3 regions of the Streptomyces sp. NPDC051976 genome follow, and region 3 is predicted to be linked to each of the others. Evidence: riboswitches for the same ligand, from Rfam matches in the RefSeq annotation. Region 3 holds a riboswitch; each other region holds the start of a gene.

The links. Region 3 has a riboswitch for cobalamin ahead of AB0M29_RS32585 (ribonucleoside-diphosphate reductase subunit alpha). Riboswitches for the same ligand answer to the same signal wherever they lie in the genome.
Region 1: it holds a riboswitch for cobalamin, as region 3 does, so the genes downstream of both, metE (5-methyltetrahydropteroyltriglutamate--homocysteine S-methyltransferase) here and AB0M29_RS32585 (ribonucleoside-diphosphate reductase subunit alpha) in region 3, are expected to answer to the same signal.
Region 2: it holds a riboswitch for cobalamin, as region 3 does, so the genes downstream of both, AB0M29_RS29370 (CbtB-domain containing protein) here and AB0M29_RS32585 (ribonucleoside-diphosphate reductase subunit alpha) in region 3, are expected to answer to the same signal.

What each region holds. Positions count from the first base shown of each region.
Region 1 covers NZ_JBFAXL010000010.1:177,365-181,741, reverse strand. The annotation lists gene AB0M29_RS14065 (DUF397 domain-containing protein) at 1-117, opposite strand, end outside; gene AB0M29_RS14060 (ROK family protein) at 302-1,261, opposite strand; cobalamin riboswitch at 1,478-1,694, shown strand; gene metE (5-methyltetrahydropteroyltriglutamate--homocysteine S-methyltransferase) at 1,856-4,174, shown strand.
Region 2 covers NZ_JBFAXL010000036.1:14,321-18,697, forward strand. The annotation lists gene AB0M29_RS29355 (putative protein N(5)-glutamine methyltransferase) at 1-437, shown strand, start outside; gene AB0M29_RS29360 ((2Fe-2S)-binding protein) at 458-1,297, opposite strand; gene AB0M29_RS29365 (CbtA family protein) at 1,294-2,160, opposite strand; gene AB0M29_RS29370 (CbtB-domain containing protein) at 2,191-2,340, opposite strand; cobalamin riboswitch at 2,443-2,570, opposite strand; gene AB0M29_RS29375 (ABC transporter ATP-binding protein) at 2,781-3,689, shown strand; gene AB0M29_RS29380 (ABC transporter permease) at 3,739-4,377, shown strand, end outside.
Region 3 covers NZ_JBFAXL010000044.1:8,078-12,454, reverse strand. The annotation lists gene AB0M29_RS32590 (ribonucleotide-diphosphate reductase subunit beta) at 1-260, opposite strand, end outside; gene AB0M29_RS32585 (ribonucleoside-diphosphate reductase subunit alpha) at 260-2,641, opposite strand; cobalamin riboswitch at 2,847-3,019, opposite strand; gene AB0M29_RS32580 (hypothetical protein) at 3,061-3,228, opposite strand; gene AB0M29_RS32575 (helix-turn-helix domain-containing protein) at 3,318-4,298, shown strand.

The DNA.
Region 1 (4,377 bases), on a different contig from region 3:
AGGGTTCTTGGAGTCACGGGCGAGCACCTGCTCATGTCCCAAGGCGACCTCCACACACTCACCTTCGTTGCCACAGGCTGTGCTCCTGCGCCATAAGGGTCGCCCCTCATGCCCCACAGTCCCCTCCACTCCCCCCACGCCTGCCCCGATTCGCTCGGATCAGTACTTTCCGAAGATAGCGGCCACCTTCGGCGACCGCAGGAAAGTACCGGAGAAGGCCGGATGAAACCCACCGGGGGCGAAAACCTGGCGGAAACCATCACCCCGGCACATGAAGGAGGCCGGCGTGTCCGTGCGGGCGTCAGCGGGCGAACACCGTGACCCGGCGGCGGCTCGTCCGCAGCCGTGCGGCGAGGTCCATGGCGGCCAGGCCGGCGCCGACGCACCCGGCGCGGTCGCCGAGCACGGCGGGGGCGAGCGGCGGGATCGCCTGGACGCCGGCCCGGGAGATCATCGCGTTCTCCAGCGGGAAGAGCAGCTGGCCGCCGGAGCGGGCCAGACCGCCGCCCAGCACGATCAGCGAGGGGTCGAGCACCGAGACGGTCGCGAGCAGCGCGTCGGCGAGCGCCTCGACCGCGTCGTCCCATACGGCGCCTGCCGCCATGTCGTCCGCGGCGGCGCGCCGGGCGACCTCGGCGGGCTCGGCGGACCGGCCTGTGGCGGCCAGGTAGCGGCGGGCGATGGCGGGCGCGGAGGCATACGCCTCGGCGCAGCCGTGGGCCCCGCACGCGCAACGCTCACCGTCGGGGCGCACGACGAGATGGCCTATCTCCCCCGCCCGGTGGGTGGCGCCCGTCCGCGCGTGGCCCTTGGTCATGACCGCCGCGCCGATCCCGGCCCCCACGGGGACGAAGAGGAAGTCGCCGCGGCCGCGGCCCGCACCGAGCCGCGCCTCCGCCGTGCCACCGGCGCGTACGTCGTGGCAGACCGCGGTCGGCAGCCCGGTGCGCTCCTCGATCAGCGCCTGGAACGCCACGTCACGCCAGCCGATGGTCGCCGAGTAGATCCCGACCCCGGCCTCCTCGTCCACGATCCCGGGCACGGCGAGCCCCACCGCGGCCGCCGGCGCGCCCTCCCGCTCGGCCCGGGCCTGGAGTTCGGCCACGAGCTCGACGATGCTCGCGATCACCCGCTCGGGGCCCGCCGCCTGCCCGGTCGGCCGCCGTATCCATCCGCCGACATGCGCCGAAGCGTCCTCCAGGAGCCCCGCCTTGATGTCCGCGCCGCCCACGTCGACGGCGATCACCCGTGCGTCCCTCACCCGGCTCCTCCGATCAGGCTGGTCAGACCTTCGACCGCCACGACAGCAGAGAATCAGCACGTCATGCTCGAAGGTGAGTGTTTAGTACCAGATTCAGTCATGAACGCGCAATGAGTCCGGCGGACCCGAGCAGCCGGCGGGAGGGCGAAGGCCCGAAACCGGGCGTGATCCGTTTCGGATGGCGAACTGTGCTGCCGAGGAGGGCGCCCGCCCCCTAACGTGGCGTGTGCAACTGGTTCGCCCCTGCCCGCCAGGCAGGTGCGTCGCAAGAGGGAACCCGGTGGGAATCCGGGACTGCCCCGCAGCGGTGAGTGGGAACAACCGCCGTCATACGCACTGGATCCGCGGGATCCGGGAAGCGACGGCCAGTAGGTGTCTGCCCCGGCAGGCGTGCCCGCGAGTCCGAAGACCTGCCCGTTGCCCGTACGCGACCGATCGCGTGCGGTGTCCCGGTGACCTCGTGGGCGGGTCGGCGTGCACACCAGGCGGACGTACGCGCGGAAGGCGCGTCACGCGTCCGCCGGTCGCGCAGTCCCTTCGCGTCCGCGTCCCGTCGCCGGGATGTTCAGGAATCATCTCGCGAAGGAGATTTCCGTGACAGCGAAGTCCGCAGCCGCGGCAGCACGGGCGACCGTGTACGGCTACCCCCGCCAGGGCCCCCACCGTGAACTGAAGACGGCCGTCGAGGGGTACTGGAAGGGCCGTGTCACCGCCGACGCCCTCCACCGCACCGCCGCCGACCTGCGCCGGGCGAACTGGCGGCAGTTGGCCGAGGCGGGCGTCCACGAGGTGCCCACCGGTGACTTCTCGTACTACGACCACGTCCTGGACACCAGCGTGATGGTCGGCGCCGTCCCCGCCCGGCACCGCGCCGCGGTCGAAACCGACGCGCTCGACGGCTACTTCGCCATGGCCCGTGGCACCCAGGACGTGGCGCCGCTGGAGATGACGAAGTGGTTCGACACCAACTACCACTATCTGGTGCCCGAGTTGGGACCGGACACCGTCTTCACCGCCGACTCCGCCAAGCAGGTGGGCGAGTTGCGGGAGGCTCTCGCGCTCGGCCACACCGCGCGGCCCGTCCTGCTCGGGCCGGTCAGCTATCTGCTGCTGGCCAAGCCCGCGCCGGGGGTGCCCTCGGACTTCGCCCCGGTCACGCTGCTCGACCGGCTGCTGCCGGTGTACGCGTCGGTCCTCGGCGACCTGCGCGCGGCCGGCGCCGAGTGGGTGCAGCTCGACGAGCCCGCGCTCGTCCAGGACCGCACCCCGGCCGAGCTGAACGCCGCCGCCCGCGCCTACCGCGACCTCGGCAGCCTCACCGACCGGCCGAAGCTGCTGGTCGCGTCGTACTTCGACCGGCTCGGCGAGGCGCTGCCGGTGCTGGCCAAGGCCCCGGTCGACGGTCTCGCCCTGGACTTCACCGGGCCCGCCGCCGCCAACCTCGACGACCTCGCCGCCGTCGGCGGCCTGCCCGGCAAGCGGCTGGTGGCGGGCGTCGTCAACGGCCGCAACGTCTGGGTCAACGACCTTGAGAAGTCGCTGTCCACCCTCGGCACCCTCCTCGGCCTCGCCGGGCGGGTCGACGTGGCGGCCTCCTGCTCGCTGCTGCACGTGCCGCTCGACGCGGCGGCCGAGCGCGACATCGACGGGCAGATCCTGCGCTGGCTGGCCTTCGCCCGGCAGAAGGCGGCCGAGGTCGTCACCCTGGCCCGCGGTCTGGCGGAGGGCACGGGCGCCATCGCGGGCGAACTCGCCGCCAACCGCGCCGGGTTGGCCTCCCGCGCGCACTCCACCCTCACCCGCGACCCCGCGGTGCGGGCCCGTACCGCCGCGATCACCGAGGCGGACGGCCGCCGCTCCCAGCCGTACGCCGAGCGGGCCGCGGCCCAGCGCGCGCACCTCGGTCTGCCGCTGCTGCCGACCACCACCATCGGCTCCTTCCCGCAGACCGACGAGCTGCGCGCCGCGCGCGCCGACCTGCGGGCGGCCCGGATCGACACGGCCGGGTACGAGGAGCGCATCAGGGCCGAGATCCAGGAGGTGATCGCCTTCCAGGAGAAGACGGGCATCGACGTCCTGGTGCACGGCGAGCCCGAACGCAACGACATGGTGCAGTACTTCGCCGAGCAGCTCACCGGCTACCTCGCCACCCGGCACGGCTGGGTCCAGTCGTACGGCACCCGCTATGTACGGCCGCCGGTCCTGGCCGGTGACATCTCGCGGCCCGCGCCGATGACGGTGCGCTGGACGTCCTACGCCCAGTCCCTCACCCAGCGGCCCGTCAAGGGCATGCTCACCGGCCCGGTCACCATGCTGGCCTGGTCCTTCGTCCGCGACGACCAGCCGCTCGGCGAGACCGCACGGCAGGTCGCGCTCGCCCTGCGCGACGAGGTGGCCGATCTGGAGGCGGCCGGCGCGTCGGTCGTCCAGGTCGACGAGCCCGCGCTGCGCGAGACGCTGCCGCTGCGCGCCGCCGACCGGCCCGCGTATCTGGACTGGGCCACCGCGTCCTTCCGCCTCACCACCGGCGGCGTGCGCCCGGACACCCAGATCCACACCCACATGTGCTACGCGGAGTTCGGCGACATCGTGGGCGCCATCGACGACCTGGACGCCGACGTCATCAGCCTGGAGGCGGCCCGCTCCCACATGCAGGTGGCCCGCGAGCTCGCCGCCCACGGTTACCCGCGCGAGGCGGGACCGGGCGTGTACGACATCCACTCGCCCCGGGTGCCGGGCGCCGACGAGGCGGCCGAGCTGCTCCGCACCGGACTGCGGGCCATCCCCGCGGACCGCCTGTGGGTCAATCCGGACTGCGGCCTGAAGACCCGCGGCTGGCCCGAGACCCGGGCCTCCCTGGAGAACCTGGTCACGGCCGCCCGCACGGTACGCGGCGAGCTGACCGCGTCCTGACCGACCGGAGCGGGCGCGGGCCGGGGCAGGCCCCCCGGCCCGCGCCCGTCCCCGTGCCCGTACCGGCGCCGCGTCCGCGCCCGTACCCACGCCTGCCGCGGGCCCGTCACCGCGTGTCACCGGCGCTCGTACAGGCGAAGCGGGCACGAGTGTTATTCAATGGGGGTGCGGTAGGGATCTCGGGGCTTCATCGCACGGAAAAC
Region 2 (4,377 bases), on a different contig from region 3:
GCGGTCTGGTCCACGAGGGCGACCTCTACGCGGCGCTGCCCGCCGCACTGCGCGGCCGGATCGGCGTGCTGGCCGCCAACGTGCCCTACGTGCCCAGCGAATCGGTCGGCTTCCTGCCGGCCGAGGCCCGCGACCACGAGGCGCTCCTCGCCCTCGACGGCGGCCCCGACGGCCTCGACGTGATGCGCCGGGTGGTGGCCGGGGCGCCGTCCTGGCTGGCCCCGGGCGGCTCGCTGCTCGTCGAGACCAGCGAGCGCCAGGCGCCGCCCGCCGTGGAGATCTTCACCGCGGGCGGCCTGACCACCCGGGTGGCGACCTCGGAGGAGCTCTACGCGACCGTAGTGATCGGCACCCGCCCCGCCCTCCCGGCGGGCGACGCCACGTCGCGGACACGCCCTGGGCCGCGTTTCCGCGGATCACGCGTGGACCGCCCATGACTCGCCGACAGGCGAGTGCCTTACTCCGGCCGGTCGAGCGCGCAGTCCCCGCACAGCGCGCCCGCCCGGTCGGGTGCCGCGCGGTAGATGAGACAGCAGCTGCGGCGGCGGAAGGCGCGGCCGGGCGGGGCCGCCGTCGTGCTCGTACCGGCCAGCGGCGGCCGGTCGAGCAGCAGCGCGGTCACGGCGCGTACCCGGGCGGCGGACGCCGGGCGGGCGGCGGCGAGCATGGTGGCGGCGCCGTTCAGGGCCGAGGCGGTGTTGCCCCACAGGATGTGCGGGGACACCCGCCACGGCGCGACGGCGTCGGCCAACTCGCGTACCGGGCCGTCGAGTACGTGCCGGGCGAGCGCGTCGGCGAGCCGTTCAGGATCGGCGTCGGCGTCGGCGTCGGCGCCGACGGTGACGGCGGAGTGCGGGAGCGACAGCGGCCAGGGTCCGCCGAGGGTGGGCTGCCAGCGCAGCCGCGCCAGGCTCACCCCGGTCGGGGCGGCGCCGCCCAGCACGGCGACGGCGAGTGCGGGGGAGACCAGCCGTGCCACCAGGCCGAGATGGGCCACGGACGCGGCGACCCGCTCCTCGACGGCGTCCGGCCGCTGCCCGCCGCCCGCCGCGAGAAAGCCGCGGACGGCCGCGATCCGCTCGCCCAGGACGGCGGGATCGTGGGCGAGTTCGCCCATCGAGCGCCACGGCTCGCGCGGCGGCGCGTCGTCGGGGTGTGTCAGGGCGGCGAAGAACGGCCCGAGCGCGGCCAGTTCGGCGATCAGCGGCTCCGCGGTGGAGGCGGAGGCCGGGTCCGTGAACGACGCAGGGGCCGGCGGCTGGGCGGCCGCCGGCCCCGCTTGAGTCGGTTCGCTCACGCGCCGACCGGGTCCACCCGGGTGGCGCGGGCGGAGGCCGTCGCCGCCCGCGGGCTCAGCACCCGCTCGGCCAGCGGCCCGAAGGCCAGCCCGATCACCGTCCACAGCAGGAGCTGCGCGGCCACCGAGTAGAAGCGGAAGGAGAACAGCACGTCGGCCGGGAACCCCGGATAGACGATCCTGCCCTTCCCGTCGGTCAGCGGCAGCGGCGTCTCGGTCGCGTGGTTGCCGAAGTGCTCCTTGTTGTACGCGAGATGGCCGAGCGACGGCAGGACGAGCATCACCACGCCGATCGCCACCACGAACGCCCCGGCGGCCAGCAGACTGGCGTTCCAGTTGCCGTACCGCTCCTTGAGGCGCTGGCCGAGCCACACCGCCCCGACCAGGAACAGCAGCGAGAACAGCACCATCAGCAGATACAGGCCGCTGCGGGCCTTGATGGTGTCCTCGTGGCCGATGGCGGGCGGATTGGCCGGGTACTTCAGGAACGGCACCAGGTAGATGCCGAGGAACCCGCCGCCCGCGACCAGCAGCGCCAGGGGACGCGCCCGCAGCCCGCCGGTACGGCCCAGGCACACGCAGTACGCCACGGCGAAGAGCGCGCCCATCGCCATGCCGAAGAAGATCATGCCGACGCCGATACCGACGTTGGCCTGGATGCTCCGGCTGAACAGATCGGGGCCCGCCGCCTCCGCGGGCAGCCCCGCGGCCTTGTCGAGCGCCGCCTGCGCGGCGTCCCGGCCACTCTCGTAGTCGATCGCCTTGTTGATCTGCGGCTCGGCGAAGATCCTGGCGAACAGGAACGCGAGCAGGCCGGCCACCGCGCCGACGAGGACGCCGCGCAGGATGAGTTTCTTTTCCATGTCGAGTTTTCCGTCGGTCCGCTCAGCCGGTCAGTGGCAGGGGAAGCCGAGGAAGTGGCGGGCGTCGTGCACGAACTCGTGGATGTGCATGTCCTTGCCGAACACGGAGACGGCGCCCTGGTCGACACCGATGAAGTAGTAGACGGCGAACGCCAGAAGCGCGGTGCCGACCAGCCACATCACCGCCTTCGAGATGGGCATGACAATCGGCGTGGCGGACGTGGTGGGTGCGGACACACTGCTCACGGGTGAGCCTCCTTCAGGGATTCAGCGTCCCTCGGTCGAATGGGGCGTCGTGACGGCGAAGTATCTGACTCACCGGTTGTCTCCTCGATGGACACCGGATTCACAGTGGCGCGACCGTGCCGGATTCTCACCAGCTTCCTCACGCCATCACGGGACAAAGCGTATGGGCGGCTGAATGGGCACGTCAATCGTGCCCACCCCGGCTGTGACATACGCCGCTTGACCGCCGCGGCGCATCAACCGATCGGTGGACCACCGGGATCCACCGGATCGGCGCCAGGAGCCGCCCGCTGGTCGATCCGCCGGAAGGGCCCCGCACGGGATTGTCGAGTCAACGGCAGAACGCCGGACGGTCGCCCGAGGAGGCACGGGGAATGTCGGTCATCGAGGTCGAGCACCTGCACAAGCGGTACGGGAACGACGTGGCGGTCCACGACGTGTCGTTCAGCGTCGAGGAGGGCGAGATCTTCGGCGTCCTCGGCCCCAACGGGGCGGGCAAGACCACCACCGTCGAGTGCCTGTCGGGCCTGCGCCCCGCCGACGGCGGCCGGGTCTCCGTCCTCGGCCTCGACCCGCGCGCCGACCGCGACGCGCTGCGCCAGGTGCTGGGCGTACAACTCCAGGAGAGCGGCCTGCCGGACAAGTTGAAGGTCCGCGAGGCGCTGGAGCTGTACGCGTCCTTCTACGAGCGGCCGGTCGAGGTGGCGCCGCTGATGGAGCGGTTGGGGCTGGCGGACAAGGCGGACACCCGGTTCAAGAACCTCTCCGGGGGCCAGAAGCAGCGGCTGGCCATCGCGCTGGCGATGGTCGGCGGCCCGAAGGTGGTGATCCTCGACGAACTGACCACCGGGCTCGACCCGCACGCCCGCCGGAGCACCTGGGAACTGGTGGAGCAGGTCCGCGACGCGGGCGTCACCGTCCTGCTGGTCACCCACTTCATGGAGGAGGCCGAGCGGCTGTGCGACCGGCTCGCGCTGATCGACTCCGGGCGCGTGGTGGCCGTCGACACCCCCGCCGGGCTGGCCTCGCGCGGCGGGCAGACCCAGCGGATGCGGTTCCGGCCGTCGGCGCCGCTCGACGAGGAGCTGCTGCGGGCACTGCCCGAGGTGACCACCGTGACCTGGCACGGCCCGCAGATCGAGATCGGCGGCACCGGGAACCTGGTGCAGGCCGTCACCTCGCTGCTGGCCCGCCGCCACATCATCGCCGCCGACCTGCGGGTCGAACAGGCCAGCCTCGACGACGCCTTCATCGCGCTGACCGGCCGCGACGAGCTGGTCTGAACCCGCCCCCTTCCGCCCCTCACCCGAACCACCAGAAGGAGAACCAGACATGAGCGTGCAGGCCCTGCCCACCCTCAGGATGACCAGGAAGGGCTTCCGCACCCTGACCGTCACCCAGGCGAAGCTGCTGCTGCGCGAGCCCGCCGCACTGATCTGGCTGGTCCTGCCGGTGGCGATGGTGGTGATCTTCGGCAACATCCCGGCGTTCCAGACCGCGCAGAAGACCCTGGACGGCAAGAGCGTCATCGACGTCTACGTCCCCACCATCGCCGCGATGGTCCCGCTGTTCGTGGCCTTCACCGCACTGCCGACGACGATGGCCTCCTTCCGCGAGAAGGGCGTGCTGCGCAGGCTGTCGGTGAGCCCGGTGCCCGCCGCCGGGATGCTCGCCGCGCTGCTCGCGGTGGTCGCCGCCGTAGCCGCCGTCGGGGTCGTGCTGATCACCTCCATCGGCGCGCTGGCCTTCGACGTCCAGGCGCCGGCGAACCTCGGCACGGTCTTCGTCGCCTTCCTGCTCGGCAGCACGGCCGTCTTCGCCCTCGGCCTGATCGTCGCCGCCCTCGCCAGGACCGCGGGCGAGGCCAGCGGCCTGGGGGTGCCGCTGATGGTGCTCAACTTCTTCTTCAGCGGCCTGTACTTCCCCGTGGCCCAGATGCCGCACGTGCTGCAGCGCATCGGCGAGTTCGTC
Region 3 (4,377 bases):
GTGAGCACCAGGTTGTTGGAGACGATCGAGTCGCCGGTCGCGAAGAAGGCGACGAGGCGGCCGATCATGTGCTGCTCGCCGGGGGTGAGCTTGGCGAGGTCGGCCACGTCGGAGTGGAGGTCGACCTCCTCCACGGTCCAGGTGTTCTTGATGGCGTCGCGGTAGCGCTCGTAGAAGTCGGGGTAGCGCATCGGGCGCAGGGTCAGCTCGAAGCCCGGGTCGAGCAGGTTCTTCTCCGCCGCGGGGGTGGTCGTGGTCATTACTGGCAGGCCTCGCAGGACTCGGGGTTCTCAAGGGAGCAGGCGATCGCGTCGGGGTCGACGGCGACCGGTACGGGGACGGGGGTGGCCGTCGCCGCCCGCGCCGCGCGGGCGATCCGCGTCGCCGGGCGCGACCGCAGGTAGTACGTGGTCTTCAGGCCCTGCTTCCAGGCGTACGCGTACATCGAGCTGAGCTTGCCGATGGTCGGCGTCTCCAGGAACAGGTTGAGCGACTGGCTCTGGTCCAGGAACGGGGTACGGGCCGCGGCCATGTCGATCAGCGCGCGCTGCGGGATCTCCCACGCGGTGCGGTACAGGTCGCGCACCTCGGCCGGGATCCAGCTGAAGCCGCTGACCGAGCCGTTGGCGTCGCGCAGCGCCTCGCGGGACTGGGCGTCCCAGACGCCGAGCCGCTTGAGGTCGGCGACCAGGTAGGAGTTGACCTGGAGGAACTCGCCCGACAGCGTCTCGCGCTTGAAGAGGTTGGAGACCTGCGGCTCGATGCACTCGTAGACACCGGCGATGGACGCGATGGTGGCGGTCGGCGCGATGGCCAGCAGCAGCGAGTTGCGCATACCGGTGGCGGCCACCCGGGCGCGCAGCGCCGCCCAGCGCTGCGGCCAGTGCGGCTGCGTGGCGAAGTGGTCCGGGTGCAGTACGCCCGCGGCGGTACGGGTCTGGTCCCAGGCCGGCAGCGGGCCGTTGCGCTCGGCGAGGTCGCAGGACGCCTCGTAGGCGGCGAGCATGATCCGCTCGGCGATCCGGGTGGAGAGCGCCTTCGCCTCGGCGGAGTCGAAGGGCAGCCGCAACTGGAAGAAGACGTCCTGCAGGCCCATCACCCCCAGACCCACCGGGCGCCAGCGGGAGTTGGAGCGGCCGGCCTGCTCGGTCGGGTAGAAGTTGATGTCCACGACGCGGTCGAGGAAGGTCACGGCGGTGCGGACGGTCGCGTCCAGCCGCTCCCAGTCCATCTCCCGGCCCTCGCCGCCGCCGGGCAGCACGAAGGCGCCGAGGTTGACCGAGCCCAGGTTGCACACGGCGGTCTCGGAGTCGTCGGTGACCTCCAGGATCTCGGTGCACAGGTTGGACGAGTGGACGGTACGGCCGGGCAGCGCGGTCTGGTTGGCCGTACGGTTCGAGGCGTCCTTGAAGGTCATCCAGCCGTTGCCGGTCTGCGCCAGGGTGCGCATCATGCGGCCGTACAGCTCGCGCGCCGGGAGGGTCCGCTGGGCCAGTCCCGCGGCCTCGGCCGCCCGGTACGCGGCGTCGAAGTCGTCGCCCCACAGGTCGACCAGCTCGGGGACGTCGGCGGGGGAGAAGAGCGACCAGTCGGCGTCGGCCTCGACGCGGCGCATGAACTCGTCGGGGATCCAGTGCGCGAGGTTGAGGTTGTGGGTACGCCGGGCGTCCTCACCGGTGTTGTCGCGCAGCTCCAGGAACTCCTCGATGTCGGAGTGCCAGGTCTCCAGGTAGACGGCGGCGGCGCCCTTGCGCCGCCCGCCCTGGTTGACCGCGGCGACCGAGGCGTCGAGCGTCTTGAGGAACGGCACGATGCCGTTGGAGTGGCCGTTGGTGCCGCGGATCAGCGAGCCGCGGGAGCGGATGCGCGAGTAGGACAGGCCGATGCCGCCCGCGTGCTTGGAGAGCCTGGCGACCTGGTGGTAGCGGTCGTAGATCGAGTCCAGCTCGTCCAGCGGGGAGTCCAGCAGGTAGCAGGAGGACATCTGCGGGTGCCGGGTACCGGAGTTGAACAGGGTGGGGGAGCTGGGCAGGTAGTCCAGCGCGCTCATCAGCCGGTAGAGCGCGGCCACCTCGTCGGCGGCCCGGACGCTGTCGTCCTCGGCCAGACCGCAGGCGACGCGCAGCATGAAGTGCTGCGGGGTCTCCACGACCTGACGGGTGATCGGGTGCCGCAGCAGATAGCGGCTGTGCAGGGTGCGCAGCCCGAAGTAGCCGAAGCGGTCGTCGGCGCCGTCGTCCAGTGCCTGGCCGACCAGCGCGTCGAGCCGCGCCTGGTGCAGGGCGACGAACTCCGCCGTACGGTCGGCGATCAGGCCCTCGCGGTGGCCGACGGCGACCGACGCGGAGAAGGACACCGCGCCCTGCCCGGCGGCCTCGTCGGCGATCGCCCGGGTCAGCAGGCGCGCGGCCAGCCGGGAGTACGCGGGGTCCTCGGAGATCAGCCCGGCGGCGGCCTCGGTGGCGAGTCCGCGCAGTTCCGCGGCGTCGGAGGCGGCGTTGCGGCCGCGCAGCGCGGCCGCGGCCACCCGGCCGGGGTCGGTGTCCGGGAGGTCGGCCGTGAGCCGGATCAGCGTGCGCAGCAGGTCGGCGCCGGGTCCGTCGTCGGGCTCGCCGGGAGGGGGAGCCGCGGCCGGGGACACGCGGGGGGAAGCGAGCCGGAGGTCGGCTGCGGCGGGGTCTGCGGGCGCGATGGTCACGGTGGTGCGGTCTCCCTCATGCGCGGCGGCGGCCACGCGCGAGGGCAGGCAGGCGGGCAGCCGGGCACACGCCCGCACACATCGGGCAGGGGCATGCCGCACCGCGTCCGCCGGCCCAATCCGCGAGGCCCGGACACAACTGCGCCCGGTGGCCGGGCGCGCGGTCGGCAGGTCCTCGGACTGTGCGGGGCGCACGCGTGGCACGCACCGCTCACCGTTGCGGGGCAGCGCCGGATTCACACCGGCTTCCCCTGCTCGACAGCGAGGTCGAGCATACATGTAGTGGTGCCCTATCCAGGCACCACCACATGTTGTGTCGCTTGCGACTTTCGGGAATAAACAGCCGTCTGTCGCAGGGCGGTTCAGGCGGCCCGGTCGTACTGCGGCCGGCGGCTCTCGGCGGCGCGGGCGGCGTCCGCGGCGCGGAGCTGCGCGGTGATCCGGGCCTCGGCGCGCAGGCCCAGCGCGGGGACGAAGGTGAGGACGAGGAGGAGGACGGAAAGGGCGGCGATGTCGAGGAGTGCGGTCATGGGTCAATCGTGCTCTCGCTGCTTACTCGCGAACAGTGGCAGCGCTGCCGCACTACCGCAACATCCTGCCAAGTGGCATCCTCGGATCCATGCTGAAGAACGTCGCCGCCGTCCTCCTCGAAGGGGTGCATCCGTTCGAACTGGGCGTGGTCTGCGAGGTGTTCGGCCTCGACCGCAGCGACGAGGGGCTGCCCTCCTACGACTTCGCGGTGGTCTCCGCCGAGGGGCCGCTCCTGCGCACCCACGCCGGGTTCGACCTGTCCGCGCCGTACGACCTCGACCGGCTGGACGAGGCCGACCTGATCGCGGTGCCCGCCGGGGACTCCTATGTCGAGCGGGACTTCCCGCCCGAGGTGCTGCGGGCGCTCAACCGCGCCGTCGAGCGCGGCGCGTGGGTGCTCAGCGTCTGCTCGGGGGTCTTCGTGCTGGCCGCCGCAGGGCTGCTCGACGACCGCCGCTGCGCGGCGCACTGGCGCCACACCGAAACGCTGGCCCGCCGCTATCCGCAGATCACCGTGGAGCCGGACGTGCTGTACGTGGACGACGCCGGGGTGATCACCTCGGCGGGCACCGCGGCCGGGATCGACGCCTGCCTGCACCTGGTCCGCAAGGAGCAGGGCAGCGCCGTGGCCAACGGCATCGCCCGCCGGATGGTGGTGCCGCCGCATCGCGAGGGCGGCCAGGCGCAGTACGTGGACCGGCCGCTGCCGCGCGCCCAGAGCGACACGGTCACCGGGGTGCTCTCCTGGATGGAGCGCCATCTGGACCGCGAGGTGACGGTGGAGGAGCTGGCGGCGCGGGCCCACATGTCGCCGCGCACCTTCGCCCGCCGCTTCCAGCAGGAGACGGGCACGACGCCGTATCGCTGGCTGCTGGGCCAGCGGGTCCTCTTGGCGAGGGAGCTGCTGGAGGGTACCGACGCCACGATCGATTCCATCGCGGTACGGGCCGGGTTCGGCGCCGCCGCGACCCTGCGCCACCACTTCCTCCGGTGGACCGGCACCACCCCCCACGCCTACCGCCGCGCCTTCCGCGGCCCGGCCGCGCTTGCGGAGGTCGTGCCCCGATAGGGGCGCGGGGAAGCGCGCTGCGCTTGCGGAGGGCCTGCTTTTCAGGGGCGCGGGGAACTGCGCGACAAGCCCCCACCGG